Regions from separate parts of the Bradyrhizobium sp. WBAH42 genome, predicted to be linked through region 4. Evidence: predicted binding sites of a transcription regulator. Region 4 holds the regulator's gene; each other region holds the start of a gene.

Region 1 (7,297 bases), 1.1 Mb from region 4:
GTGAATCCCCGCAAGCCTTCATTGAGCAGGATGCCCATGAAGAAACCAAAAAGGGCGAGCTCTGCGAAGGCCAGAAAGGGCCGGACCAGCAGCGCCGGCCGATCCAAAGCCGCTTCGAGCCGCGCGGCCAAACCGGCCTTGCGCGGAGCGCCTGCTGCCGGCGACAGCAAGGCGGCCATTCGCGGCCTCAGGAGCAAGCTCAAGGCAGCCCTGCTGCGGATCTCGGAACTCGAGGCGGCCGCCGACACCGATTTCCTGCTCGATATCCCCAACCGGCGCGGTTTCGAGCGCGAGCTTGTGCGCGCCATCGCCTACATGAAGCGCTACCGCGCCAGCGGGGCGCTGATCGTGCTTGACGTCGATCGGCTGAAGCCGATCAACGATTCCTTCGGTCACGCCGCTGGCGATGAGGTGCTCAAGGCGATTGTCGCCACGCTGACGCGACAGGTCCGCGCCTCCGACGTGGTCGGCCGCCTCGGCGGCGATGAGTTCGCGCTGCTCCTCTGGAATCTCAGCGAGACCGATGCCAAGGCGAAGGCCGCCGCCCTGGAGCAGGCGATCGACGAATTGTCCTTCGTCTTTCGCGGCCAGCACGTGACCGCGGGCGCCTCGGCGGGCGTCGCCCTGCTCGGTCCGCAGTCCGCGGCAGCTCGCGCCCTGGAGGAGGCGGATGCCGCCATGTACGTGCGCAAGGCGCACCGCCGGCACGAGGCGGCGGATCAGGGTCCGCAGCGAGCGCTAGTCTAGAGGGTTGCAAGATCTTCCGGCACGTTGCCGAACTTGCGCAGCAGCGTCGCATCCCCGAACTCGCCGGTCATGGGATCGCCGCTGCGGCTGAATGCGACCGCGCCGATATGGCCGGCGCCGCGCGCCAGAATCTCTGCGCGTCGCAGCGCCGCCGTCGAGGACTGACACTCCTCTGCCGCGCCTGCGACGGGGGATCCGTCATCATCGATCAAAAAGGGCATTGCAACGTAATAGGTCACATCCGACATGGCGTTGCTCCGATGGAGCATGATCCGGAAAAGTGTGAAGCGGTTTTCCGACAAGATCATGCTTAAAACAAAGCGCGGTCTCTTCGCGCTTTGAAAATCAGGCGGCGCTGCTCTTGCTCCGCATCTTGCTGCGCGAAGTCTCCGGAATGCAGCCCGCGGAAATCGCCGCCTGCAATTCCTCCAGCTCGGCTTCCAGATATTCGTTGGCCATGATCAGCGCCTTGATGGTGCTGCGCAGATTGCCGTCGCACATCGCGATCGCCTGATCGCAGGCCTGCTCATAATGGCTGTTGTCGAGAAGGGCGGTCGCCGACATCTGCGTTGTCCTCGTGTGTTGTCTTGAGCGTTCTCTGAGGTGGTGGGGCGCCCGCGAATGTTCCTATTTTGTTCTTATTGAGTCAAGCGGATTCGGAAGCGGCGGGCGCCGCGCGAGACCGGCTCAGGCGATGATGTCGGGCGTAATCTGGTCTTCGATGAAAGCGATGCGGTCGCGCAACAACAGCTTGCGCTTTTTCAGGCGCTGTAGCCGCAACAGGTCGGGGGCAGGCGATTGATGCAACGCATCGATCGCCGCATCGAGATCTCGGTGTTCCTGCTGCAACCGGGTGAGCTCGGCTTCGAGCTCACGCTCATCTTCATTGGTCATGTCTGCGGTGGCCGAAAACCGATAGGCGTGAGATCTGGGCTGTGGATGCCCTGTGGAAATTATCGTCCTTGCGCCGCGTGATCGCAAGCGATCTGCGATCCCGCATCGCCGATCTCCCGCAAGATATTTCTGCGAGGAGCTGCGGCGTGGCGCCGGCGCATTGATAATCATGGATTTTTCCGGCGTGGTTCCCCTAGTCACGCTTCGTTACATATGAACTTTCAAAAATGACGCGGCGACGACGGTTACCCATCGACAGGACGAATCGGTGATGTAGACTTAGGCGTCCGGATCGAATCCTGAGGTTCAACCCTACCGAGGAGGTTTCGAATGACAATTCAGGCACATCTCGTTGAATTGGAACGGAAGCACAAACTTCTCGAAAACGAATTGCACGAAGCTCTCGTGCACCTTTCAACAGACGACCTGCAAATTGTTGAGTTGAAGCGCCGGAAGTTGATGGTCAAGGACCAGATCGAGCGTCTGAAGCAAGGCGACACGCTCCACTAGTAACCCCCGTGACAGTGTAGAGTTGATCACATCCTTCACGCAGGGATGAGAGCATTCGTGCTCATCCCTGCTGCAAGGTGTGCACCGTGCAACAGGTTTGCGCGGCGGCCACTCTTGTTTGGACGCGTGGTCTCGACACCAACACTTATCCGCTTCTCGAAGCGCTCTCGATGTCTGCGAGCTCGGCGACGTGATCGGCGATCGCGAGCGAGGACGTCAATCCCGGCGATTCGATGCCGAACAGATTGATCAGGCCTGCAACGCCGTGATCGCGCGGGCCCTGCATCAAGAAATCCTGCGTGGCCACGGCCGGGGGCACGATCTTCGGGCGGATGCCGGAATAGCTCGGCATCAGCGCGCCGTCAGGCAGCGTCGGCCAGTATTTGCGGATCGCGGGATAGAACCGCTCGGCGCGTGAGGGGTCGACCTCGTAATCGATCGTCTCGATCCATTCGACGTCAGGCCCGAAGCGCGCCTGTCCTGCCATGTCCAGCGTCAGGTGCACCCCCAATCCGCCGGGCTCGGGCACCGGATAGATCAGGCGCGAGAACGGCGCCTTGGCGTTGCAGCTGAAATAGTTTCCCTTGGCGAGATAGGCCGCTGGAATCCGGTCCAGCGGCATGCCGTCGATGCTGCGCGCCACATGCGTCGCCGACAGCCCCGCGGCGTTGACGAGGAGGCTGCATTGCAGCGTCATCGGTGCCTCGCCGCCGGCATCGATCTCGATGAATCCGGCCGCCGCCTTGGCACGGATCAGTGGAGTGTGAAACGCGAAAGCCGCGCCGGCGTCCTCGGCTTCGCCGCGCAGCGAGAGCATGTAGGCGTGGCTGTCGATGATGCCCGTCGACGGTGACAGCAGCGCGGCGTCGCAGGCGAGCGCAGGTTCCAGCGCGCGTGCGGCCTCGCCCGAGAGCAGCTGCATGTCGAGTACGCAGTTGGCCTCGGCATGCGCCTTGATCGATTGCAGCTTCTCGGTCTCTTTCGGGCTGGTCGCGACGATCAGCTTGCCGCAATTCTTGTGCGGGATGCCGCGCTCGTCGCAGTAGCGGTAGAGCGCGTGCTTGCCGGCCACGCACATGCGCGCCATCCAGCTCCCGGCGCGGTAGTAGATGCCGGCATGGATCACCTCGCTGTTGCGCGAGGAGGTGACGGTGCCGATCGCCTCGGCTTCCTCGAGCACGATCACCTCGCGCCCGGCCTGGGCGAGCTTTCGGGCCACCGCGAGACCGATCACGCCGGCTCCGATGACGACGCAGTCGACCCTATCCATGGTTGTGCAGGATACCAGTTGGAAGCACCGGTGGCGTATGGCCCGGGCAGGGGCGCGCAGGCGGGGCTTCCGTTAAGGCTTCCGTTAAGAAGGCGTTTATCATGTCAGGGCAATTGCCGTATTTCACGTGACATTATTCTGTTGTTCCCTCAGGCGTTTACCCGATCCAAACCCGCGAGGCCAGACAATCCGACGTTGAAATCGCGGGTGGCTGATGGCTGAGAAGAACTGGCACGTGGGCAGCACGCTTTCGATTGCTGTGCAGGCCCTCCTATGCCTGGCCGGCACGGGCGCGCCTGCGCGCGCCTTTGCGGCATCGGACAGCCTTGCCGTGGCGGCAGATCTCACCGGGCTTGATCCGGGCGTGATCTGGGAAGCCCTGATCGCCGGCATCGTGGTCTGCGCGTTCCTCGCCGCGATCGGGCTGTGGATCCATTCCTCATTGCGCCGGTCCAGGCGTTTGCAGCTGCGGCGCAACGCCTTCATCTCCTCCGCCATGAACAATCTCAACCAGGGCGTGGTGATGACGGATGCGCAGCGCCGCATCATCTTCTGCAACGACCGCTATCTCGATATCTATGGCCTGACGCGGTCGGAAGTCCGGCCTGGCATGAATGGCCACGACCTTCTCGAGCTTCGTCGCAGGCGCGGGGTGCTGAATGCCGCCTCCGACGCCGAGTTCTACGACAAGGCATCGAGCGTCAACGGCCTGATCACGGAGCTGCCCGACGGACGGGCCATCCTGGTGAAATATTTCGTGCTGCCGAACGGTGGCTCGGTGGCGACCCATCTCGACGTCAGCGAGGAGCGCAGGCTGTCGCGGCAGCTCGCCTCCACCAAGCAGTTCCTGGAGACGGTGCTGGACCATGTGCCGGCCTGCGTGGCGGCCAAGAACATCGAGGACGGCTGCTACATCTTCGCCAACAGCGCCTATGAGAAGTTCTGGGGATTGTCGCGGGACTTCGCCGTCGGCAGGAATGCGCGGGAGCTGTTTGCATCGGCCTCGGCCGCGAGCATCGAGGCGGCCGACGAGGCGGCACTCAATTCGCCGGATGGCCAGTACCGCAACGAGTTCGACGTGGATCGTGCCGGCGCGCAGCGCACGGTCGCCTCGATCCGGATCGTGGTCCGCAACGAGAGCAATAAGCCCGAATTTCTGCTCATCGTGTTCGAGGACATCACTGACCGCCGCTCGCTGTCGGAGGAGCTGGAGAGCACCAAGAAGTTCCTCGAGCTCGTGGTCGACAACATCCCGGTTGCGCTGATCGTGGAGCAGGTCAAGGACGGCCGCTATCTTCTCGCCAACCGCAGCGCCGAGACGATCCTCAACCGCAGCCGCGAAGAAGCCACCGGCCTGACCGCGACCGACATCTTCAACGCCAAGGAAGCCAAGCTGATCGTCGCGCGCGACGAGGCCGCGATCAAGAAACGCGGGATGATCACCGAGGAGCATCCGATCTCGACCAAGGACGGCCTGCGGCTGTTCCTCACCCGCCGCGCCACCGTGCTCAGCGAGGCCGGCGAGCCGCAATATCTGATCAAGACCCACGAGGACGTCACCGACCGCCGGCAGACCGAGTCGCGCATGGCGCACATGGCCTATCACGACGGCCTCACCGATCTGCCGAACCGCGCCGCCTTCCTGCAGGCGCTGACCCAGATGATCGAGGCCTGCGAGGGCACCGGCGAGGAGTTCGCCGTGCTCTGCGTCGACCTCGACGGCCTCAAGGAGGTCAACGACGTCTTCGGCCATGCGCTCGGCGACAAGCTCCTGATCGAGGTCGCCCATCGGCTCCAGGATTCCGCGCGCGGCGGCGTGGTGGCGCGCCTGTCCGGGGACGAGTTCGGGCTGATCATCGACGGCAAGCAGCCCGAGGCCGGCCTCGCGCTGGCGCAGCAGATCGCCGAAGCCGTCGCGAAGGATTTTCAGATCGACGGCCGTCCGGTCCGCGCCGGCATCACCACGGGTATGTCGGTGTTCCCCCACAATGGCACCGATGGCGCCTCGCTGCTCGCCAATGCCGGTGCCACGCTGTTCCGCGCCAAGCAGAAGTCGCGCGGCACGATCAGCCTCTACCAGCCCGAGATGGACCAGCAGATTCGCGACCGCCGCGTGCTGCACCAGGACCTGTCCATGGCGGTCAAGAACGGCGAGCTCGCGCTCGCCTTCCAGCCGCAAGGGGCCGCGGGCCACAGCGTCGCCGAGAGCGAGATCATCGGCTTCGAGGCGCTGGCGCGCTGGCAGCATCCGGTGCGCGGCCAGGTTTCGCCGGCCGAGTTCATTCCCATCGCCGAGGAAAGCGGCCTCATCGTCGAGATGGGCGAGTGGATCCTGCGCGAGGCCTGCCGCGAGGCGGCGTCCTGGCCGAAGCCGCTGCAGGTCGCGGTCAATCTATCCCCGGCGCAGTTCATGCACGGCGACGTGGTCGGCCTCGTCCATTCGATCCTGCTCGAGACGGGCCTTGCACCCGGCCGGCTCGAGCTCGAGATCACCGAGGGTGTTCTGATCGAGGATTTCGACCGCGGTCTCGCGCTGCTGCGCCGCCTGAAGGCGCTCGGCGTGCGCATCTCCATGGACGATTTCGGCAGCGGCTATTCCTCGCTGAGCTATCTCCAGGCGTTTCCGTTCGACAAGATCAAGATCGACCGCGCCTTCATCATCAATCTCGGCCGCAACCCGCAATCGGCGGCGATCGTGCGCGCCGTCATCGACCTCGGCCACGGCCTCGAAATGTCGATCATCGCCGAGGGCGTCGAGACGGTCGACCAGCTCGCCTTCCTCGCCAAGGAGGGCTGCGACGGCGTGCAGGGCTACCTGCTCGGCAAGCCCTTGCCGATCGGCAAATATGCCGGCCTCGTCGGCCGCGACGAAGCGATGGAGCTTGCGCTGAAGACCGGCTAGTGATGGGAGCGCTTCGCTCCCATTCGACGGCTTCATGGCGGATTACGATCTCGCGATCATCGGCGGCGGCCTGAACGGCGTCAGCCTCGCCCGCGATGCGGCGGGCCGCGGCCTGCGGGTAATCCTGTTCGAGCAGGGCGATCTCGGCGGCGCGGCGTCGTCGGCCACACCGCGGCTGATCCACGGCGATCTCTCAGTGCTGGAGCGCCGCGGCTTCTGGCGGGTGCGCCGGGCTCTGGCCGAGCGCCGGATCTGGCTCCGGATCGCGCCGCATCTGGTCCGGCCGATGCGTTTCGTGATTCCCGCGCATGTAGACGAGCGTCCACCCTGGTTGCTGCGGGCCGGCCTGTTTCTCTATGACGGCCTCGCCGGCAGGAGCGGCCTGCCCGCGTCGGCGACCCTCGACATCACCCATCACCCGGTCGGCAACGCGCTGAAGCGCCCGTTCGGCACGGCGTTCGAATATTCGGACTGCATCGTCGACGATTCGCGCCTTGTCGTGCTCACGGCGCTGGACGCCGCCGAGCGTGGTGCGGCGATCCGGACCGGCGCACGCTGCGTGCGTGCCGACCGAACCGACATCTGGCGGCTCGCCGTGGTCGATCGCGGCCACCGCCGCTCCATCACAGCCAGGGCGCTGGCCAATACCAGTGGCGGCTGGACCTCGATCGTCGCGGAGACGGTCCTGCGCCAGCCGCAGCCCGCCGTGACGGCCATGCAGATGAGCCAGATCATCGTGCCCAGGCTGTTCGATTCAGACAATGTCTACGTGTTCCAGAACAGCGACGGCCGGCTGATCTTCGCAAGCCCGTTCGAGCGCGCGTTCACGCTGATCGGCACGGTCACGCATGATTTCACCGGCGACCCCGCCATCGTGGCGATGCGCGGTGCCGACGTCGATTATCTCTGCGAAGCGGCGAGCCGCTACTTTCGCGAGCGCATCGTCCCGACCGACGTGGTCCGGACCGTCTCGG
Region 2 (7,297 bases), 2.2 Mb from region 4:
CGTGCGGCGCATCGAGCGCCACCAGCGGCGTGAAACGGTCGCACCAATCGGCGATATCGCTGAGCGTCTTGGCATCGGCGACAGGGTCGGCGTCGAACACACGCAGGTCCGGACACATCGCCCGCGCATTGGCGAGCGGCTGGCCGATATACAGGCCGAGGCGCTCGGCGGCCTCGTCCAGCGCATGGATCACCAGCGCATTGTTGTCCTTGATGACGACGATATCAGGCTCATGATTGGCCTTACCCAGCCCGGCGCTGCTGAAGAACCGCTGGATCCTGTCGATGGGCAGGCGCGGCAGCCACAGGCTGAGGATACGTCGACGGTTCACTGAACTGGCACTCATCACAATTCCATTCCATGATCCACCGGCCGCACGGGCCATGACGATTGCGCAAGAGTTCGGCATCGAACACCGGCGCGCCCCAGGCTCTCCACACCGAGCCCGGCGGCGAATGCGCCGCCCGCAGCATCCATCGTGTTTCCGCGGTCGAAGGCAGCGGCTGCGCCGCCATCCGCAGCAAGAGGCCGGTAACGCCCGAGCCTTGCGCGGCGAGCGTCAACTTGCGGCTTGCCACGAGATCGAACTGTCTGGTCTCGCCCCACAACTCGAGCACGACGGCGCCCAGCGCATCGCAGGCGAGCGCATCGGCCGAGGTGCGCAACGCGCTCTCGACATCGGCCGCGCGCACCATCACGACACGGCGCGGATCGAGGCCGAGTTCGGCAAGCCCGCTCATCGACAGCGCACCGGCTTCGAGCTCCGAAAAATCCTGTCGCACCCACAGCAGCGGCCGACGCGCGCTCACGCGTCCCGCAAGCCCCATGACAAAGCCCGTCGCGGCCGCGCCCTGGCGCCCCTCGCAAAACACCTCGTGGATCGCCGCGCGCGCGAGCCCGCCCTTCAGCGCGCTGTCGGCCTCGCTGTGGCCGAGCGCGACGCGATCGTGTTGATGCACGACCTCCGCCGTCTCGATGCGCTCGATCTGGCTGCGCAAGGTCGCAAGCGCGCTGATGCGTGCGCCGCTCATGCTCGCCGCTCCTTCAGGAATTGGTGCCGTGGTCTTCAAAAGAAGAACCAACGGCTGGCTCATTTGTTCATGATATGTTCTAATATAAAGCTAACGGTGCTCGAAGAGTCAATCGAATTGGCGCGCTGTCGGATTCATGAGTTGAATCAAAGGGATTCCAAAATGGACGTGCAACGCAAACTGGAGATTCTGGCGGACGCCGCCAAATACGACGCATCCTGCGCCTCCAGCGGCACCGAGAAGCGGGATTCCAGCGACGGCAAGGGCATGGGCTCGACCGCGCCAGGCATGGGAATCTGCCATTCCTACGCGCCGGACGGACGCTGCATCTCGCTGCTCAAGGTGCTGCTGACCAACGCCTGCAATTACGATTGCCTCTATTGCGTCAACCGCGCGTCCTCGAACGTAGCACGCGCCCGCTTCACCATCGACGAATTGGTCAAGCTCACGCTCGACTTCTACCGGCGCAACTACATCGAGGGCCTGTTTCTCTCCTCCGGCATCATCCGCAGCCCCGACTACACGATGGAGCAAGTGGTGAGCGTCGCGCGCAAACTGCGCGAGGAGCATCACTTCCGCGGCTACATCCACCTGAAGACCATTCCCGAGGCCGACGATGCGCTGATCGCCGAGGCCGGCAAATATGCCGACCGCCTTTCGATCAACATCGAGATGCCTGAGGAGACCAGCCTGCAGCAATTCGCGCCTGAGAAGGACGTGCGCGCGATCCGCCGCACCATGGGCCGGCTGCGGTTGAAGCTGGATGAGGCCGAGGAGAACCGCGCAACGAAGACAAAGGCCAAGCCGCAGCGCTTTGCGCCGGCCGGACAGAGCACCCAGATGATCGTCGGCGCAGACAGCGCCTCCGATCACACCATTCTCCACACCAGCGCCAACCTTTACGGCGCCTACCGGCTGCGGCGCGTCTATTACTCCGCCTTCAGCCCGATCCCCGATGCCAGCCGCGCACTGCCCCTGCGCGCGCCGCCGCTGCTGCGCGAGCACCGGCTCTACCAGGCCGACTGGCTGATGCGGTTCTACGGCTTCGATGTCGGCGAGATCGTCGACGACAGCGCGATGCTGCCGCTCGACATCGATCCCAAGCTCGCCTGGGCGCTGCGCCACCGCGACCGCTTCCCGCTCGACGTCAACCGCGCCAGCCGTGAGGAACTGCTGCGCGTTCCGGGCTTCGGCACCAGGACGGTCGACCGCATCATCGCAACAAGGCGCACCACCACGATCCGCCTCGCCGATCTCGCGCAGCTGCATGTGCCACGCAACAAGGCGCTGCCGTTCATCGTCCTCAGCGATCACCGCCCCTCATCGCATCGTCTCGATTCCGCCGGGCTGATCGAACGGTTCAAGCCGAAGGCAACGCAACTGGGATTTGGCTTCTGATGCAGTACATCACCCTCGACACCGAAACCGATTTCGACGGCTGGCGCAATGCCGCGCGCAGCCTCGTGCTTCACCACGTGCCGCCCAGCGACGTCACCTGGACCGTGCAAGGCGGCGAAGCCGAGTTGTTCGCGTCCCCCGCGCCGTCTCCGATCCTCGAGGTGAACGACGGCACCTTCAACGTATCAGGCAAATTCGTCGAGCTCGCCAAGGCGGCGATCCTGCACCGCGACGGCGAGCGCTTTGCGATCCTCTATCGCCTGCTGTTCCGGCTGAAGGACAACCACGATCTCATCGAGGTCGCGACCGATCCTGATGTCGCGCGCGTCACTTCCATGGCGAAAGCGGTCTATCGCGACGAGCACAAGATGCATGCCTTCGTCCGCTTCCGCGAGATCGGCCGGGAACGCCAGGCGCATTACGTCGCCTGGTTCGAGCCGGAGCATCATATCGTCGAGCTCGCCGCGCCGTTCTTCGCCAAGCGCTTTGCCGACATGCCCTGGTCGATCCTGACCCCGGACCTCTGCGCGCATTGGGACGGCCATGCGCTCTCGTTCACGCCGGGCGTCAGCAAGAGCGAGGCGCCGGGCGAAGACCGTCTCGAGGAAACCTGGCGGCGTTACTACGCCAGCATCTTCAATCCGGCCCGGCTCAAGGTGAAGGCGATGCAGGCCGAGATGCCGAAGAAATATTGGAGGAACCTGCCCGAGGCTTCGATCATTAAGCCCTTGATCGAGGACGCCGAACGCATGACCGGTGCCATGATCGCCAATGCCGCAACCGATCCGCATAAGCCTCAGAAGCGGCCGGAGGCTCCGATGAAACGCAAGCCAGCTGCCGACGATCTCGAAACGCTCCGCGAGGAGGCCGCGCATTGCCGCGCCTGCCATCTGTACAAGGACGCGACGCAGACCGTGTTCGGCGAAGGCCCGAAGAATGCCAACATCATGCTGGTCGGCGAGCAGCCCGGCGACAAGGAAGACCTCGCCGGTCACCCCTTCGTCGGCCCGGCCGGGCAGATGCTCGACCGCGCGCTGGAGGAGGCCGGCGTCGACCGCAAGAAGGTCTATGTCACCAACGCGGTGAAGCACTTCAAATTCGTGCCGCGCGGAAAGATCCGTCTGCACCAGAAGCCGAACACCCCGGAGATCCGGGCGTGCCGGCAATGGTATGAGCGGGAAGTTTCGGCAATCCAGCCCGATCTCATCGTGGCGATGGGCGCCACCGCCGCTCAAAGCGTGTTCGGCAAGATCACTCCGATCGGCAAGAACCGCGGCCGGTTGATCGATCTTCCCGACGGGCGCAAGGCGCTCGTGACGGTGCATCCGTCCTATCTGCTGCGGCTGCCCGATCCCGAAGCCAAGGTGCTGGAGTATCGACGCTTTGTCGAGGATCTGAAGATCGCCGCCGGCTTGCAGAAAAAGGCCGCACGCGCCGCCTAAGCACTGGCAGGACAACGGCATACTTGCAGGAAAACAGCTTTCGCGCCTCGGTTGTCATCCAGGCTTCAAATCCATCGCGGACAATGCCTTGACCTGAAAGTTAAGGGGCGTCCAGACATGACCGATGTTGCATTCGACCGCGCGGTAGCAGATCCCGCGCCCGTCCAGCCGGCCTCGCGGCCAAATCTCGACAAGGGCTTCAATCCGCTGACGATGATCCTGTTCTTCGGCATCCTCGCCGCGGGCCTGCTGTTCGTCGCCTACAGCATCTATGTCGACGTCAATGCCACCGGCGCGCGGGTCACGACCTACCTGCCCTACATCCTCCTGTTCGTCGCGCTCCTAATTGCGCTGGGCTTCGAATTCGTCAACGGCTTCCACGACACCGCCAATGCGGTGGCGACCGTGATCTACACCCATTCGCTGCCGGCCGAGGTCGCGGTGATGTGGTCGGGCTTCTTCAACTTCCTCGGCGTGCTCCTGTCCTCCGGCGCGGTCGCCTTCGGCATCGTCTCGCTGCTGCCCGTCGAGCTGATCCTCCAGGTCGGCTCCAGCGCCGGTTTTGCCATGGTGTTCGCGCTGCTGATCGCCGCGATCCTGTGGAATCTCGGCACCTGGTTTTTCGGCCTGCCCGCCTCCTCCTCGCATACGCTGATCGGCTCGATCATCGGCGTCGGCGTCGCCAACGCCGTCATGCGCGGCCGCGACGGCACCTCGGGCGTGGACTGGACCAAGGCGACCGAGATCGGCTACGCGCTGCTGCTGTCGCCCCTGTTCGGCTTCATCTGCGCCGCCACGCTGTTGCTCCTGCTCAAGTTCATCGTGCGCAACCCGGCGCTCTATTCCGCGCCGGAGGGCAACAAGGCGCCGCCGCTGTGGATCCGCGGCCTCTTGATCGCGACCTGCACCGGCGTCAGCTTCGCGCACGGCTCGAACGACGGCCAGAAGGGCATGGGCCTGATCATGCTGATCCTGATCGGCACCGTGCCGACGGCCTACGCGCTCAACCGCGCGCTGCCGGAATCGCAGGTCGTCCAGTTCCAGAAGACCTCCGATGCCGCCGCCAAGGTGATCTCGGCGAAGGGCGCCGGCCACAGCATCATCGGCGATCCCCGCCCCGCCGTGACGCAGTACATCACGCTGCGCCACATCAACGAGGGCACCTATCCCTCGCTTGCCGTGCTGGTGAAGGATGTCGGCGACCAGGTCGCCAAATATGGCACGCTGAACAAGGTGCCCGCGGAAGCCGTCGGCAACACCCGCAACGACATGTACATGACCTCCGAAGCGATCCGCTTCCTGATGAAGGACAAGGAGAACGATCTCACCAAGGAGGAGATCGCGGCGCTGAACGCCTACAAGGGATCGCTCGATGCCGCCACGAAGTTCATCCCGAACTGGGTGAAGATCGCGGTCGCCATCGCGCTCGGCCTCGGCACCATGATCGGATGGAAGCGCATCGTCATCACGGTCGGCGAGAAGATCGGCAAGAGCCATCTCACCTACGCGCAAGGAGCGTCCGCCGAGCTCGTGGCCGCCGCCACGATCGGCGCGGCCGACGTGTTCGGCCTTCCGGTCTCCACCACGCATGTGCTGTCGTCGGGCGTCGCCGGCACCATGGCGGCGAACGGTTCGGGCCTGCAATGGTCGACGATCCGCAACCTGCTGATGGCCTGGGTGCTGACGCTGCCCTGCGCGATCATGCTGTCGGCGACGCTCTATGTGATCTTCTCGCGGATGTTCTGAGAGCCGCTCCCTCTCCCCGTTCTTACGGGGAGAGGGCTGGGGTGGGGGGCTCCATCCGAGAAAATAGTGACAGATGGACTCGCGGAGAGTCCCCCTCACCCGGCGCTTCGCGCCGACCTCTCCCCGCAAGCGGGGCGAGGTGACGAAAAGCTACGACGCCGCGAGCTGCTCCTCGACCAGCTTCACCCAATAGGACGTGCCGTAGACGATCGCCTCGTCGTTGAAATTGTAGGCGGGGTGATGCAGGCCGGCGCTGTCGCCGTTGCCGCAGAAGATGAAGGCGCCGGGCCGCGCTTCCAGCATGTAGGCGAAATCCTCGCCGCCCATCAGCGGCGCCATCTCGTGGACATGGGACTCGCCCGCGACCTGCGTGGCGATGCGCCGTGCCACCTCGGTTTCCGCGGCATGGTTGTTCACGACGGGATAGTTGCGCTTGTAGTGCAGGTCGATCTTGGCGCCGGTGATCTGCGCCACGCCCGCCACGACCTCATGCACGCGCTTCTCGACCAGCTTGCGCACCTCCGGCGTCAGCGTGCGGATGGTGCCTCTCAGCGTCGCGGTCTGCGGAATGACGTTGCGGGCGTTGCCGGCGTGGAACTCGCAGATCGAGATCACCGCCGATTCCAGGGGATCGACGCTGCGGGAGACGATCGACTGCAGGGCCGTGATTACCTGCGCGCCGACCAGCACGGAATCGACGCATTTGTGCGGACGCGCGGCGTGGCCGCCGAGGCCTTCGATCATGATGTCGACCTCGTCGGTCGCCGCCATGATGGGGCCTGGCCGGATCGCGAACGAGCCGACCGGGATGCCCGGGCCGTTGTGCATGCCGTAGACCTGCTCGATGCCGAAGCGCTCCATCAGGCCGTCCTTGACCATGGCCGCGCCGCCGGCGCCGCCCTCCTCGGCGGGCTGGAAGATCACCACGGCATCGCCGGCAAAATTGCGCGTCTCGGCGAGATAGCGGGCCGCCCCGAGCAGCATCGCGGTGTGGCCGTCATGACCGCAGGCGTGCATCTTGCCGGGGGTCTTGGAGGCGTAAGGCAGATTGGTCTGCTCCTCGACCGGAAGCGCATCCATGTCGGCACGCATGCCGATCACCTTGAGCCCCTCGCCGGCCGGCTTGTTGCCCTTGATCACGCCGACAACGCCGGTCTGGCCGAGGCCGGTCACGACCTCATCGCAGCCGAACTCCCGCAGCCGGTCCGCAACGAATGCTGCGGTGCGGTGGACATCGTACAGCAGCTCGGGATGCTGATGGATGTCCCGCCGCCAGGCCTGGATATCGGGTTGAAGGTCGGCGACGCGGTTCACAATGGGCATGGAAGGTCTCGAGCTGGTGGAAATACAGGACTGTCTACCATGCAAGCGTCGGTCCACCCAACCGCCGGCAATCGGGGTCTAGCCCTGTTCACCCGGCATGGCCGGGCTTGTCCCGATCGGCTGCGTCAGCCTATTAGACGAACGCAAAGAGACCATTCGGGTGGAAGCAGAATGCCGAGGCGGCTTGAAGGTGAGTTTGACTACATTGTCGTCGGAGCCGGTACGGCAGGCTGTATCATCGCGAACCGGCTGTCAGCTGATCGCAACAACCGCGTCCTCATCCTGGAAGCCGGCGGCGACGACAATTGGATCTGGTTCCACATTCCGGTCGGCTATCTCTTCGCCATCGGCAATCCG
Region 3 (7,297 bases), 3.2 Mb from region 4:
TGAAGCCGCCCAGACAAATCAGCTCGATGCCGTGCTTGTCGAGCGCGGCCTGCAGCACCTTCTCGAAGCCGGCGCGGTCCTTGCCGAACGGCTTGCTCTCGATCACCTCCGTGGTCACGCCGCCCGCCCGGGCACGTTCGAGGCCGAGCGCATCGGCCTTGTTGGAGATGACGAGCGATATCTCCGCCGGAAAATCGGCGGCAGCGGCTGCCCTGATCAAGGCGGCCATGTTGGAGCCGCGCCCGGAAATCAGGATGGCGACGCGGCGCTTCATCACAGCGCCATGTCGAGATGGCCGTTATAGACGACGCGGTGCTCGCCCTCGGCCGGAATCACGGTGCCGAGCTGCGCCACGGTCTCGCCGGCGTCGGTGAAGACCTCGATCACCTTGTCGACCTTGTCGGGCTCGACGATCGCGATCATGCCGATGCCGCAATTGAAGGTGCGCAGCATTTCCAGCTCGGCTATGCCGGCCTGCGCGGCCAGCCATTTGAACACCGGCAGCACCGGCAGGCGTGCCAGATCGATGCCGACGCCGAGGTGCTTGGGCAGCACGCGCGGGATGTTGTCGGTGAAGCCGCCGCCGGTGATGTGGGCGAGCCCCTTCACCGCGCCGGTCTCCCGGATAACGCGCAGGCAGGATTTGACGTACAGCCTGGTCGGCGTCAGCAGCGCGCCGCCGAGCGTCATCACCGGCGCGAACGGCGCCTGCGCCTCGAAGCTGAGGCCCGACTGCTCGACGATCTTGCGGACCAGCGAGAAGCCGTTGGAATGCACGCCGGACGAAGCGAGACCGATCACGGCATCGCCCGCGGCGATGTCCTTTCGCGGCAACAACGTACCGCGCTCGGCGGCGCCGACGGCAAAGCCGCCGAGGTCGTAGTCGCCGTCCTTGTAGAGGCCGGGCATCTCGGCGGTTTCCCCGCCGATCAGCGCGCAGCCGGATTCGCGGCATCCTTCTGCAACGCCTGCGACGATCGCCGCAGTGGCCTCGGGGTCGAGCTTGCCGCAGGCGAAATAGTCCAGGAAAAACAGCGGCTCGGCGCCCTGCACCACGAGGTCGTTGACGCTCATGGCGACGAGGTCGATGCCGATGCCGCCATGCAGCCCGGTCTCGATCGCGATCTTGACCTTGGTCCCGACGCCGTCGGTCGCGGCCACGAGGACCGGATCCTTGAAGCCGGCCGCCTTGAGGTCGAACAGGCCGCCGAAGCCGCCGATCTCGGCATCGGCGCCCGGCCGTGCGGTGGCGCGCACCATCGGCTTGATCAGGTCGACCAGGCGGTTGCCCGCGTCGATATCGACGCCTGAATCGGCGTAAGTGAGGCCGTTTTTGCGGTCGGTCATGCCCGATTTCCAGTGGGTTTGCGGCTGGTTACGTCGAATTCCGGGGACGCGCAATGGCTCGCATGGCGCTCCCCGCTATACTATGTAGACATATCAACCGGTTCAGCCTGCAACGGGCCGGATTTGAGGTCAGAACCGGTGCCGGGAAGCGCTGCGTGAGTATTCCAAACATCATTACCCTGGGCCGCATCATGCTGGTCCCGATCATCGTCTGGGCCATCGTATCGAGCCAAATGGAGGTCGCGTTCGCCGTCTTCCTCATCGCCGGCATCAGCGATGCCGTGGACGGGTTCTTGGCCAAGCGCTTCAACATGACGAGCGAGCTGGGCGCCCTGCTCGATCCGCTCGCCGACAAGGCGCTGCTGGTCTCGATCTACATGGCGCTCGGCATCTGGGGCGCGATCCCGCGCTGGATCGTGATCCTGGTGGTCTCGCGCGACATCATGATCGTCGCCGCCGTGATCGTGTCCTGGCTGTTCGACCGGCCGGTCGAGATGAAGCCGTCGAAAGTGTCCAAGCTCAACACGGTCGCGCAAGTGGCGTTCGCAGCCCTGGTGCTGGCGGCGCTTGCCTTCGGCTTCAAGCCCGCGCCCTATGATATCATCCTGATGGGTCTCGTCACGGTCCTCACGCTCTCCTCCGTGTCGCTCTATCTCGTCGAGTGGCTGCGGCACATGAGCACGATCGAGGCCAAATGAAAGTGGAAGCGGCCTCGTAAAGGCCATCTCCGCTCGATCAAATCGAATTCTCTTCGAACCGGCCGGCGCGCCGGCATGGAGCAAAGCAAGCGTGGCAGGCCGCGTTCATCCCCGACAATTGGCGTTTGCACTTCCGCATGCGGAGAGCCTCAGCCGGGACAACTTCCTCGAAGGCCCCGCCAACGCGGCCGGTCTCGGCCTGATCGACAGCTGGCCGGAATGGCCGAACCGGATCATGTGGCTGGCGGGCCCGGAGGGCAGCGGCAAGAGCCATCTCGCCGCGATCTGGGCCGAGGACGCTGGCGCCCGTTCGACCACCGCCAATGCGCTGACCGCGGCGGCCGTGCCCGGCGCGCTCGCCACCGGCGCGCTGGTGGTCGAGGATCTCAAGGCTGGGGACTTCGACGAGCGCGCCCTGTTTCACCTGATGAATCTCGGCCGCGAGGACGGCGCCTACGTCCTCTTCACCGGGCGCGAGGCACCGGCCGCGCTTCAGATCGAGCTTCGCGACCTGCGCTCGCGCCTGCGGGCCGTTCCGGTGGTCACGCTGCTGCTGCCCGACGACCAGCTGTTCCGCGGCCTCATCGTCAAGTTCTGCGCCGACCGCCAGCTCAATGTGGACGAGAGCGTGGTCGGCTACCTCGCCACCCGCCTGGAACGGTCCTCGGCCGCCGCCCGCCGGGCCATCGAGCTGCTCGACAGCGAAGCCCTGCGGCTCGGCCGTCCCGTCACCCGGGCACTGGCCGCCGAGCTGCTCCGGGACGCCTGACCGGCTCGCAGGCCTCCCTGAAGCCGGCTTGACGCGGGGCGGCGGCGGAACATCAATGTCATCGAAACGTCATCGCTCTAACACATGCTCCCGCCGATTTTGCGCTTAAGTCGCAATTGGGTGAACTGGATGGACCGACTTCTAATGGACTCTGCGCAAGCTCTTGAAACCAAAGAGAAAGCCCCGGAAACCGAGGGCCTCCCGGCAATCGCGTCCAGCCCCGAGCGGTTCATCAACCGCGAGCTGTCCTGGCTGCATTTCAACCGCCGCGTCCTGGAGGAATCGGTCAACCCCAGCCACCCCGTGCTGGAGCGGGTGCGATTCCTGTCGATTTCGGCGAATAACCTCGACGAGTTCTTCATGGTCCGCGTTGCCGGCATCAAGGCCCAGGTGCGCGAGGGCATTGCCGAACGCAGCCCCGACGGCCTGACGCCGTCCGAGCAGCTCGCGCTGATCAACCGCACCGTCTCCCAGCTCGCCTCCGACCAGCAGGCGATCTGGCGCGACCTGCGCGGCACGCTGGCCGATGTCGGCATCGTGCTGGTCGACGGCAAGGACGTCACCAAGGCTGAACGGACCTGGATCGAGGACTACTTCCTCAACAACGTGTTCCCGCTGCTGACGCCGCTGGCGATCGATCCGGCCCACCCCTTCCCGTTCATTCCGAGCCTCGGCTTCACCATCGCGCTGCACCTCACGCGCGCCGCCGACGGCAAGCAGATGAACGCGCTGATCCGCATGCCCGGCAAGATCGACCGCTTCATCCGCCTGCCGGCGGAGGGCACGGTGCGCCTGATCTCGCTGGAACAGGCCACTGCCCTATTCATCAATCGCCTGTTCCCCGGCTACAATCTGCACGGCCATGGCGCCTTCCGGATCATTCGCGACTCCGAGCTCGAAATCGAGGAAGAGGCCGAAGACCTCGTCCGCCTGTTCGAGACCGCGCTGAAGCGCCGCCGCCGCGGATCGGTGATCCGGCTCGAGATCGACGCCAAGATGCCGGAGGAGCTGCGCAGCTTCGTGCAGCACGCGCTCTCGGCCGCCGACGACGAGGTGTTCCTGGTCGACGGCGTGCAGGCGATGAACGAGCTCTCGCAGCTGACCCGGCTCGACCGCCCCGACCTCGAATTCACCCCTTACGTGCCGCGCCATCCCGAACGCGTGCGCGAGCATGGCGGCGACATCTTTGCCGCGATCCGGCAGAAGGACCTGATCGTCCATCATCCCTATGAGTCGTTCGACGTCGTCGTGCAGTTCCTGCAGCAGGCCACGCGCGACCCCGATGTCGTCGCGATCAAGCAGACCCTCTACCGCACCTCCAACAACTCACCGATCGTGCGCGCGCTCGCCGAAGCGGCCGAAGCCGGCAAATCCGTCACTGCACTGATCGAGCTGAAAGCGCGGTTCGACGAGGAAGCCAACATCCGCTGGGCGCGCGATCTCGAACGCGCCGGCGTGCAGGTCGTCTACGGCTTCCTCGAACTGAAGACGCACGCAAAGCTCTCGATGGTGGTGCGCCGCGAGGGCGGCAGCCTGACGACCTACGTCCACACCGGCACCGGCAACTATCACCCGGTCACCGCGCGCATCTACACCGACCTTTCCTACTTCACCTCGGACCCGACCATCGGCCGCGATGCCGCGCGCGTGTTCAATTTCATCACCGGCTATGCCGCGCCGAGCGATCTGGAAAAGATGGCCGTGTCGCCGCTGACCTTGCGCAAGCGCATCATCGAGCACATCCAGGGCGAGACCGCGCATGCGCGGCACGGCCGTCCGGGCGCGGTCTGGATGAAGATGAATGCGCTGGTCGACCCCGACATCATCGATGCGCTCTACGAGGCGTCCCAGGCCGGCGTCCAGGTCGAGCTCGTGGTGCGCGGTATCTGCTGCCTCAGGCCCGGCATTCCCGGCCTGTCGGAGAACATCCGCGTCAAGTCGATCATCGGCCGCTTCCTGGAACATGGCCGAATCTACTGCTTCGGCATGGGCCAGGGCCTGCCGAGCGCGAAAGCGGCTGTGTATATCTCCTCTGCCGACATGATGCCGCGAAACCTCGACCGCCGCGTCGAGGTGCTGTGTCCGCTGCAAAATCCGACGGTGCATCAGCAGGTTCTCGAACAGATCATGGTCGCGAACCTGAAGGACAATGAGCAGAGCTGGCAGTTGTTGCCGGATGGGTCTTCAACGCGTATGAAGACCGCGAAGGGCGAGGAGCCTTTCAACGTCCACAACTACTTCATGACGAATCCGAGTCTGTCTGGCCGTGGAAAGTCGCTCAAGGAATCCTCGCCGCGTCGTCTCACGCGCCGGAACGAACGCCATCAATCCTGATCGGGGATTTGCGACGTGAAGCGGCCGCGCAAGCGCGGCTCGAGCGTCGCGGTTATCGACATCGGCTCCAACTCGGTCCGCCTCGTCGTCTACGAGGCGCTGGCGCGCAGCCTCATCCCGATCTTCAACGAGAAGACGCTGTGCGGCCTCGGACGCGAGGTGCAGAGCACGGGCCTGCTTGCGCCCGACGCCGTCGACAAGGCCCTGACCTCGCTGAAACGGTTTCGCGCGCTCTGCCGGGTGATGCAGGTCGGACGCGTGTTCGCGATCGCGACCGCGGCGTGCCGCGACGCCTCCAACGGTCCCGATTTCATCGCCAAGGCCGAGCGCATCTGCGCGGTGAAGATCGAGATCCTGTCGGGCCCGCGGGAGGCGCGGCTCTCGGCGCTCGGCGTGATCTCCGGCATCCACCTCCCCGACGGCATCGTCGGCGACCTCGGCGGCGGCTCGCTCGAGCTGATCGACGTGCGCAGGAACGCGGTGCGCAGCGGCGTGACGTTGCCGCTCGGCGGTCTCGCGCTCCAGGATCTCGCGCACAAATCGCTCAAGCGTGCCGATCGCATCGTGCGCGAGGAGATCGACGAGGTGCCGCAGCTGACTGCAGGCCGCGGCCGCACCTTCTACGCCGTCGGCGGCACCTGGCGCGCGCTCGCGCGCATCCACATCATCCAGAGCGGCTATCCGCTCCAGGTGATGCACGGCTATTCCATCCCGGCTGCTGAAGCGCTCGACTTCTCGCGCCGCCTGCGGCGCCTCGCCGCCGCCAACATGCTTGCCGACATCGAGATCGTGGCCGATGCGCGGCGCCCTCTCCTCACCTATGCGGCGCTGGTGCTCGAGCACATCATCCGGGTCGCAAAACCCAAGACGATCGTGTTCTCGACCTTCGGCGTGCGCGAGGGCCTGTTGCACGAGAAGCTGTCGGAGTCCGAACGGACCAAGGACGGGCTGATCTGCGCGGCCGAGGAGCTGAACCAGCTGCTGTCGCGTTCAGCCAAACACGCGCGGGAGCTGATCGCCTGGACCGACCGCCTGGTGCGCGTCGTCAAGCTGCGCGAGACGGAAGAGGACCGTCGCCTCCGCCACACCGCGTGCCTGCTCTCCGACATCGGCTGGCGCGTGCATCCCGATCATCGCGGCGAACAGACGCTCAGCCTCGTCGTCAACGGCAATTTCGGCGCGATCACCCACACCGAACGCGCCTTCGTCGGCCTGTCGGTGTTCTATCGCTATGCCGGCCTCAGCGAGGAGAACCAGCCGCCGGCCACCATGCAGGAGCTGCTGACGCCGGCGCAACTCGAACGCGCGCGCCTCCTGGGCGCTGCATTCCGCGTCGCGCATCTGATCTCGGCTGCACGTCCCGGCGTGCTGCCCGCCACGCATTTCCGCAGCCAGGGCCGCAAATTGATGCTGGTGTTCGAGCACCGGCTCGGCGACCTCGTCGCCGATCGCGTCGGCAGCCGCTTCCGTCAGCTCGCCCGCCTGATCGGCCGCTCGGGATCGATCGTGCGGCGCTGACAATGGCGGCGAGTGCTCGCCTCTCCCTGCGGGAGAGCTGAACAGCAATCCTCGGAAAACTCTATTCCGCCGAAGCCTTGGCGTGCTGCTCGGAGGATGCCAGCGCGACGGCGGTCAGCCTGCGCCGGCGCCAGATGGTGCCGACCACCAGCACGACGAGGACGCCGAGTGCGGCGCAGAGAAATTCGGGGCCGGCCCCGCCATGGCCGAATTGCGGCGGGATGCGGAATACCCCCAGCATGGCGTCGAGCGAGGCGCCGAACGGGCCCTCGAACAGCGCGTGCAGTCGCGGCGCGACGCCGGGATCGGTCGCGATCACCTCGCCCGAGATCCAGCCGAGCAATGCCGCGCCAGCCCAGACCAGGACCGGCAGCTTTTCCAGCAGCGCCATGATCAGCGCCGCGCCGGCGACGATCAGCGGCACGCTGATGGCAAGGCCGAGGATCAGCAGAGGCACGCTGCCATTGGCCGCGGCGGCGACCGCAATGACGTTGTCGAGACTCATGACGATGTCGGCGACCACGACGATCTGGATCGCCTGCCAGAGATGCGCGGCAGCGTCGACGTCGTCATCGTCATCGTGTTCCGGCACCAGGAGCTTGGCCGCGATCACGATCAGCGCAAGGCCGCC
Region 4 (7,297 bases):
ACAGGGGATCGGCGTGGCTGAGATGGCTGTCGAGAGCAATGTGATTGATGCTGCCGGTCCATATGATCGCGCCAAGGCCTTGAGCGCGTTCAAGCTCGGCGACGTCACCTTCTACTGGATCACGCGGTTGTCCGCGATCTCGGTGCTGCTGATCCTCGGCGGCATCATCATCTCGCTGATCGTCGGTGCGTTCCCGGCGATCAAGGAATACGGCATCTCCTTCCTGTGGACGCAGCGCTGGGCGCCCTCCGCCGATCCGCCGGTGCTCGGCGCGCTCGGGCCGATCTACGGCACGCTCGTCACCTCCTTCATCGCGATGCTGATCGCCATTCCCGTCGGTCTCGGCATTGCGATCTTCCTCACCGAGCTCTGCCCGCAATGGCTGCGCCGCCCGATCGGCATGGCGGTGGAGCTGCTCGCCGGCATCCCCTCGATCATCTACGGCATGTGGGGCTTCTTCGTGCTCGGCCCGTTCCTAGCCAACACCTTCCAGCCCTTCATGATCAGGGTGTTCGACGGTGTTCCCGTGCTGGGCGCGATCTTCGCGGGTCCCCCGTCCTATCTCAGCCTGTTCAACGCCGCCCTGATCCTCGCCATCATGGTGCTGCCCTTCATCACCTCGATCTCGGTCGATGTGTTCAAGACGGTGCCGCCGGTGCTGAAGGAAGCCGCCTATGGCGTCGGCTGCACCACCTGGGAAGTCGTCCGCAGCGTCGTGATCCCCTACACCCGCGTCGGCATCATCGGCGGCGTCATGCTGGCGCTGGGCCGCGCGCTGGGCGAGACCATGGCGGTGACCTTCATCATCGGCAATTCGTTCCGGATCTCCTCGTCGATCTTCGCCCCGGGCACCACGATCTCGGCCGCGATCGCATCCGAGTTCGCCGAGAGCGACGGCCTGCACCAGTCCGGCCTGATCCTGCTCGGCCTCCTGCTGTTCGTGCTGACGTTCTTCGTGCTCGCGGCCGCCCGGTTGATGCTGCTGCGCCTGGAAACCAAGGCGGGGAAGTGAAGCCATGAACCCGATCTATTCGCGCCGCCGCCGCTGGGACATCGTCATTCGCGGACTCTGCATCGCAGCCGCTGCGTTCGGCGTCACCTGGCTCGCGCTGATCCTGATGACGTTGCTCTACAACGGCCTGGCCGGGCTCAACCTCCAGGTCTTCACCGAGAACACGCCGCCGCCCGGATCGAACGAAGGCGGTCTGCTCAACGCCATCGTCGGCTCACTGATCATGACCGTGATCGGCGTCGGCATCGGCGCGCCGCTCGGCCTGTTCGCCGGCACCTATCTTGCCGAATACGGCCGCAACGACAAGCTGACCTCGGTGATCCGTTTCATCAACGACATTCTCCTGTCGGCGCCCTCGATCATCATCGGCCTGTTCATCTACGGGGCGGTGGTGGTGCCGATGCGCGGCTTCTCGGCGATCGCGGGCAGCCTCGCGCTCGCCGTCATCGTGATCCCGGTCGTCGTGCGCACCACCGAGGACATGCTGCTGCTGGTGCCGAATCCGCTGCGCGAGGCGGCCTCTGCGCTCGGTCTGCCGCGCTCGCTGGTGATCAAGCGCATCGCCTATCGTGCCGCGCGTTCCGGCCTCATCACCGGCGTGCTGCTGGCGACCGCCCGCGTCGCGGGCGAGACCGCACCGCTGTTGTTCACGGCGCTGTCGAACCAGTTCTTCAGCCTCGGCCTGAACAAGACGATGGCGAACCTACCTGTCACCATCAACAACTTCGTGCAGAGCCCCTACGAATATTGGAAGCAACTCGCCTGGAGCGGCGCGCTGCTCATCACCCTGACCGTGCTTGCCCTGAACATTGGCGCGCGCATCCTTGGCGCCGAGAGGACTGCAAAATGAGTGAAATGTCTGTTTCCGTCAGCGCGCCGACCGTTCATCCCGGCTCGCAGCCGCTGCCCGAGGCGCCCGCCAAGGTCACCGCGCGCAACCTGAATTTCTACTACGGTGAGCACCACGCGCTGAAGAACATCAATCTGACGCTCGGCACCAACCGCGTCACGGCGTTCATCGGCCCGTCGGGCTGCGGCAAGTCGACCCTGCTGCGCATCTTCAACCGGATGTACGACCTCTATCCGGGCCAGCGCGCCACCGGCCAGCTGCTGCTCGACCAGACCAACATCCTCGACGCCAAGCTGGACCTCAACCTGTTGCGGGCCCGGGTCGGCATGGTGTTCCAGAAGCCGACGCCGTTCCCGATGACGATCTACGAGAACATCGCCTTCGGCATTCGTCTGTACGAGAAGATCTCGAAGTCGGAGATGGACGACCGCGTTGAGAAGGCTCTGCGCGGCGGCGCGCTGTGGAACGAGGTCAAGGACAAGCTCAATGCCTCCGGCCTGTCGCTCTCCGGCGGCCAGCAGCAGCGCCTCTGCATCGCCCGCACCGTCGCGGTGCGGCCCGAGGTGATCCTGTTCGACGAGCCCTGCTCGGCGCTCGACCCGATCTCGACCGCCAAGGTCGAGGAACTGATCCAGGAATTGTCCGAGAACTACACGATCGCGATCGTCACCCACAACATGCAGCAGGCGGCGCGCGTCTCCGACAAGACCGCCTTCATGTATCTCGGCGAGCTGATCGAGTTCGACGACACCAGCAAGATCTTCACGTCGCCGAGCGATCGGCGCACGCAGGATTACATCACCGGCCGGTTCGGCTGAGGAGACGGAATATGGGTTCTGAACATACCGTAAAGGCCTTTGACAGCGACCTTCAGGAGCTCACTCGCCTGGTCGCCGAGATGGGCGGCATCGCCGAGCGCATGATCGTCGATTCCGTCGACGCGCTGATCCGCCGCGACGTGGCACTCGGCCAGCGCGTCGTCACCACCGACGCCGATCTCGACGCGCTGCAGAAGCGCATCGAGGAGCGCGCCGTGCTCACCATCGCCCGCCGCCAGCCGATGGCCGTCGACCTGCGCGAGATCGTCGGCGCCATGCGCGTTGCGACCGATCTCGAGCGCATCGGCGATCTTGCCAAGAACATGGGCAAGCGCGTCGCGGCGCTGGAGACGGATTTCCATCCGCTCAAGCTGTTCCGCGGCCTGGAGCACATGACCGACCTCGTGCAGCAGCAGGTCAAGAGCGTGCTCGACGCCTATGCCGCGCACGATCTGCCGGCGGCGATGGCGGTGTGGAAGGGCGACGAGGAGGTCGACGCCATCTGCACCTCGCTGTTCCGCGAGCTCCTCACCTACATGATGGAGGATCCGCGCAATATCTCGTTCTGCATCCACCTGATGTTCTGTGCCAAGAACATCGAGCGGATCGGCGACCATGCCACCAACATCGCCGAGACCGTGTTCTACATGATCGAGGGCCAGGCGATCACCGACAAGCGGCCGAAGGGCGACATGACGACCTTCGCCACGACGGTGCCGAATACCTAAGGAGCGACGACAACATGGGCGCACGCATTATGGTGGTAGAGGACGAGGAAGCTCTCACCGAGCTTCTCCGCTACAACCTCGAAGGCGACGGCTATGACGTCGAGACGGTGATGCGCGGCGACGACGCCGACACCCGCCTCAAGGAGCACATTCCCGATCTGATCGTGCTCGACTGGATGCTGCCGGGCCTGTCGGGCATCGAGCTGTGCCGGCGGCTTCGGACCCGTCCCGAGACCAAGCAGCTGCCGATCATCATGCTCACCGCGCGCGGCGAGGAGAGCGAGCGGGTACGGGGCCTCGCAACCGGCGCCGACGATTACATCGTCAAGCCGTTCTCGGTGCCGGAGCTGCTCGCGCGCGTGAAGGGTCTGCTCAGGCGCGCCAGCCCCGAGCGGCTCGCCACCGTGCTCGCCTATGGCGACATCGAGCTCGACCGCGACAAGCGCCGCGTGGCGCGCTCGGGTCGGCCGATCGATCTCGGCCCGACCGAATATCGCCTGCTGGAGTTCTTCCTGGAGCATCCCGGCCGCGTGTTCTCGCGCGAGCAGCTGCTCGATAGCGTCTGGGGCCGCGACATCTATATCGATGAGCGTACCGTCGACGTCCATATCGGCCGCCTGCGCAAGCTGCTCAATCTCGGCCGCGAGCAGGACCCGATCCGCACCGTCCGCGGCGCCGGCTACGCGCTGGATGATCGCTTCGCGAAGGCCGAGCAGACGTAAGATCTGCGAGCTGTTGGTGTGGTGAGCTGCGGCTACACCCTCAACCGTCATCCCGGGGCGCGCGCAGCGCGAGCCCGGGATCTCAGCGCGAGCGCTTGCGCTCGTCGCGATCAACCACGGGACGTGGTTTGACGATGACTCGGCGTGACCATCTCGCGCAACGATCGCGCCCTGTGGTTATGGATCCCCGCCTTCGCGGGGATGACACTGAGTAGGTGGCGCCGTCATCGTGTGACGGCTGTAATCTCGGCGATCAACTAATTCCGCAAGCTCAGCGCGTGCTCGGCTTCGCCGGTGCGCGACGGCGGTCCGCTGCGGGCTGATAGGCCACGCGCGAATGCTGGGCGCAGTAGGGCAGGCCCGAGAGCGCCTTGCCGCCGCAGAAGAAGAAATCCGGGCTCGATGGATCGCCGACCGGCCAGTGGCACGTCGCCTCGTTCAATTCCAGCAGCGACAGGCGCTGGCTCATCGGCACCACGTTGTCGTAGGTGACCGGCTCGGCTTCCACCTCGACCTCGAAGGCCTGCGCCAGCGCGGTGTTGCCGCGCGCAACGGGTCGCGTCACGCGCATCATGTGCTGCGCGGGCCGTGCCTTGCGCGGCCGCGGCGCTGCCGATGAAGGGCTCTTGGCGCGGCCGGACAGGCCGAGCCGGTGCACCTTGCCGATCACGGCATTGCGGGTCACATTGCCGAGCTCCGCCGCGATCTGGCTGGCCGAAAGTCCGGCCTCCCAGAGCTTCTTCAGCTGCTCGACGCGATCATCGGACCAGGTCAAAACCGTCATTGCACCCTTTCCCTCGCAGCGCGCCTGCCATCCTGGAGCCTTCGCCGCGATTGCCTAAAGCCTTGAAAAACCCGTGCCGCCAGAATCCCTTAAGGCTCGCCGGGCGCGCTCAAGACGCCCGAACGTTTACGCCGGTACATGAGGACTTTTGGGATCAGAACTGCTGCACGAGATGTCGTATCTGACAGTCCAAACGCTACAATATGGCGTGACTCCCGCGCAAGAGTCCGCCGACTCGCTTCCACATGTTCCGTGGTGAAAAACCCGCAAAATCGGCACCGCAAGACTACGGATTCAGCGTTTCGCGAGGCTTTCCGGGCGGCATTGACACCCGTCTTTCCAGGCATAAGATAGTGCCACGTGCCGCCCTTAAAAGGCGGCACGTTTCGTTTTCCGGGGCCGGTCAATGGTGCGTTGCGCAATGCGTGCCTCACACCGTCCGCAACATTCAAGTGACGTCATGACTAACAGCGCCGCGCCGCATTTGCTCCCCGTTTTCGCCAGGGCCGACCTCGGTTTCGAGCGCGGCGAAGGCTGCTGGCTGATCGCGGCCAATGGCGATCGCTATCTCGATTTCACCTCGGGCGTGGCGGTGAATGCGCTCGGCCACGTTCATCCCGCGCTGGTCAAGGCGTTGCAGGAGCAGGCGACGAAGCTCTGGCACATGTCGAACCTGTTCCAGAGCCCCGATGGCGAGAAGCTCGCAAGCCGCCTCTGCAATGAGAGCTTCGCGGACTTCGTGTTCTTCTGCAATTCCGGCGCCGAGGCGCTGGAAGGTGTGGTCAAGCTCGTCCGCCATCATCACTTCTCCAAGGGCCATCCGGAGCGTTATCGCATCATCACCTTCGAAGGCGCCTTCCATGGCCGCACGCTGGCGACGCTCGCCGCCACCGGGTCTGCGAAATATCTCGAGGGCTTCGGTCCGCCGATGGACGGCTTCGATCAGGTGCCGCACGGCGACCTCGACGCCGTGAAGAAGGCGATCGGCCCGCACACCGCCGGCATTCTCATCGAGCCGATCCAGGGCGAGGGTGGCGTTCGTGCTGCACCTCCGGCCTTCCTGAAGGCGCTGCGCGAGCTCTGCAACGAGCGCGGCCTGTTGCTCGCCTTCGACGAGGTGCAGACCGGCATGGGCCGCACCGGCGAGCTCTTTGCCTACAAGCGCACCGGCGTCACACCGGACGTGATGTCGCTCGCCAAGGCGCTCGGCGGCGGCTTCCCGATCGGCGCGGTGCTGGCGACCGCTGATGCGGCCGCCGGCATGGGGCCCGGCTCGCACGGCTCCACCTTCGGCGGCAATCCGCTCGCGATCTCGGCTGCCAACGCCGTGCTCGACGTCATGCTCAAGCCCGGCTTCTTCGACCGCGTGCAGAAGATGTCGCTGCTGCTCAAGCAGAAGCTCGCCTCCGTGATCGATCGTCACCCCGATGTCGTCAGCGAGGTGCGCGGCGAGGGCCTCCTGATCGGCATCAAGGCCGTGGTGCCCTCGGGCGATCTCGTCGCGGCGCTGCGCGCCGAAAAGCTGCTCACCGTCGGGGCCGGCGACAATGTCGTGCGCTTCCTGCCGCCCTTGATCGTCACCGAAGCGGAGATCGAGGACAGCGTCGGCCGGCTCGAACGCGCCTGCACGGCGATCTCCTCCAGTCAGACCAAGCGGGCGGCAAGCTGATGAGCACGACGCCCAACAAAGCTCCAAAGCACTTCCTGGACATCAACGAGCTGCCGCTGTCGGAGCTCAAGAGCATGCTCGCCGCCTCTTCCGCCATGAAGGCGAAGCAGAAGGCGCAGCAGCCGGTCAGGCCGCTCGAAGGCAAGACGCTGGCGATGATCTTCGAGCGTCCCTCCACCCGCACCCGCGTCTCGTTCGACGTCGGCATGCGCCAGCTCGGCGGCGAGGCGATCATGCTCACCGGCGCCGAGATGCAGCTCGGACGCGGCGAGACCATCGCCGACACCGCGCGGGTGCTGTCGCGCTATGTCGACGCCATCATGATCCGCATCCTCAATCACGATGCGCTGCTGGAGCTTGCGGCCAACGCCACGGTGCCCGTCATCAACGGCCTGACGCGGCGTTCGCATCCCTGCCAGGTGATGGCCGACCTCATGACCTATGAGGAGCATCGCGGCCCGATCGAGGGCAAGACGGTGGCCTGGACCGGCGACGACAACAACGTGCTGGCGTCCTGGGCCCATGCCGCCGAGCGCTTCAAATTCCAGCTCAATGTCGCAACGCCGCCGGAGCTCGCACCGAAAAAGGTCATGCGGGACTGGATCAAGGCGACGGGCGCGCCGATCGTGCTCGGCACCGATCCCGAGGCCGCGGTGCGCGGCGCCGATTGCGTCGTCACCGACACCTGGGTGTCGATGGGCGACAAGGAGGGCG

The links. The regulator PhoB, encoded in region 4, activates phosphate uptake and scavenging genes when phosphate is short. The targets are predictions, from matches to a motif close to TGTCATNNANCTGTCAT.
Region 1: a site for PhoB is predicted at 1,869-1,885, ahead of DCG74_RS12320 (YdcH family protein). Genes of this name have one in related genera too.
Region 2: a site for PhoB is predicted at 3,924-3,940, ahead of DCG74_RS17180 (inorganic phosphate transporter). Genes of this name have one in related genera too.
Region 3: a site for PhoB is predicted at 2,871-2,887, ahead of DCG74_RS22060 (RNA degradosome polyphosphate kinase). Genes of this name have one in related genera too.

The regions. Positions count from the first base shown of each region.
Region 1 is NZ_CP036533.1:2,636,557-2,643,853, forward strand. It holds gene DCG74_RS12300 (GGDEF domain-containing protein) at 37-747, shown strand; gene DCG74_RS12305 (hypothetical protein) at 744-995, opposite strand; gene DCG74_RS12310 (hypothetical protein) at 1,093-1,311, opposite strand; gene DCG74_RS12315 (YdcH family protein) at 1,435-1,641, opposite strand; gene DCG74_RS12320 (YdcH family protein) at 1,972-2,151, shown strand; gene DCG74_RS12325 (NAD(P)/FAD-dependent oxidoreductase) at 2,297-3,421, opposite strand; gene DCG74_RS12330 (EAL domain-containing protein) at 3,636-6,323, shown strand; gene DCG74_RS12335 (glycerol-3-phosphate dehydrogenase) at 6,358-7,297, shown strand, end outside.
Region 2 is NZ_CP036533.1:3,685,351-3,692,647, reverse strand. It holds gene DCG74_RS17200 (DNA polymerase Y family protein) at 1-346, opposite strand, end outside; gene DCG74_RS17195 (ImuA family protein) at 243-1,031, opposite strand; gene DCG74_RS17190 (putative DNA modification/repair radical SAM protein) at 1,194-2,429, shown strand; gene DCG74_RS17185 (UdgX family uracil-DNA binding protein) at 2,429-3,871, shown strand; gene DCG74_RS17180 (inorganic phosphate transporter) at 3,989-5,617, shown strand; gene DCG74_RS17175 (M20 aminoacylase family protein) at 5,768-6,940, opposite strand; gene DCG74_RS17170 (GMC family oxidoreductase) at 7,112-7,297, shown strand, end outside.
Region 3 is NZ_CP036533.1:4,745,633-4,752,929, reverse strand. It holds gene purN (phosphoribosylglycinamide formyltransferase) at 1-274, opposite strand, end outside; gene purM (phosphoribosylformylglycinamidine cyclo-ligase) at 274-1,347, opposite strand; gene DCG74_RS22070 (CDP-alcohol phosphatidyltransferase family protein) at 1,503-2,045, shown strand; gene DCG74_RS22065 (chromosomal replication initiator DnaA) at 2,137-2,814, shown strand; gene DCG74_RS22060 (RNA degradosome polyphosphate kinase) at 2,959-5,148, shown strand; gene ppx (exopolyphosphatase) at 5,164-6,666, shown strand; gene DCG74_RS22050 (TerC family protein) at 6,728-7,297, opposite strand, start outside.
Region 4 is NZ_CP036533.1:1,505,219-1,512,515, forward strand. It holds gene pstC (phosphate ABC transporter permease subunit PstC) at 23-1,012, shown strand; gene pstA (phosphate ABC transporter permease PstA) at 1,017-1,862, shown strand; gene pstB (phosphate ABC transporter ATP-binding protein PstB) at 1,859-2,680, shown strand; gene phoU (phosphate signaling complex protein PhoU) at 2,692-3,408, shown strand; gene phoB (phosphate regulon transcriptional regulator PhoB) at 3,423-4,130, shown strand; gene DCG74_RS07030 (GcrA family cell cycle regulator) at 4,402-4,914, opposite strand; gene DCG74_RS07035 (aspartate aminotransferase family protein) at 5,375-6,583, shown strand; gene argF (ornithine carbamoyltransferase) at 6,583-7,297, shown strand, end outside.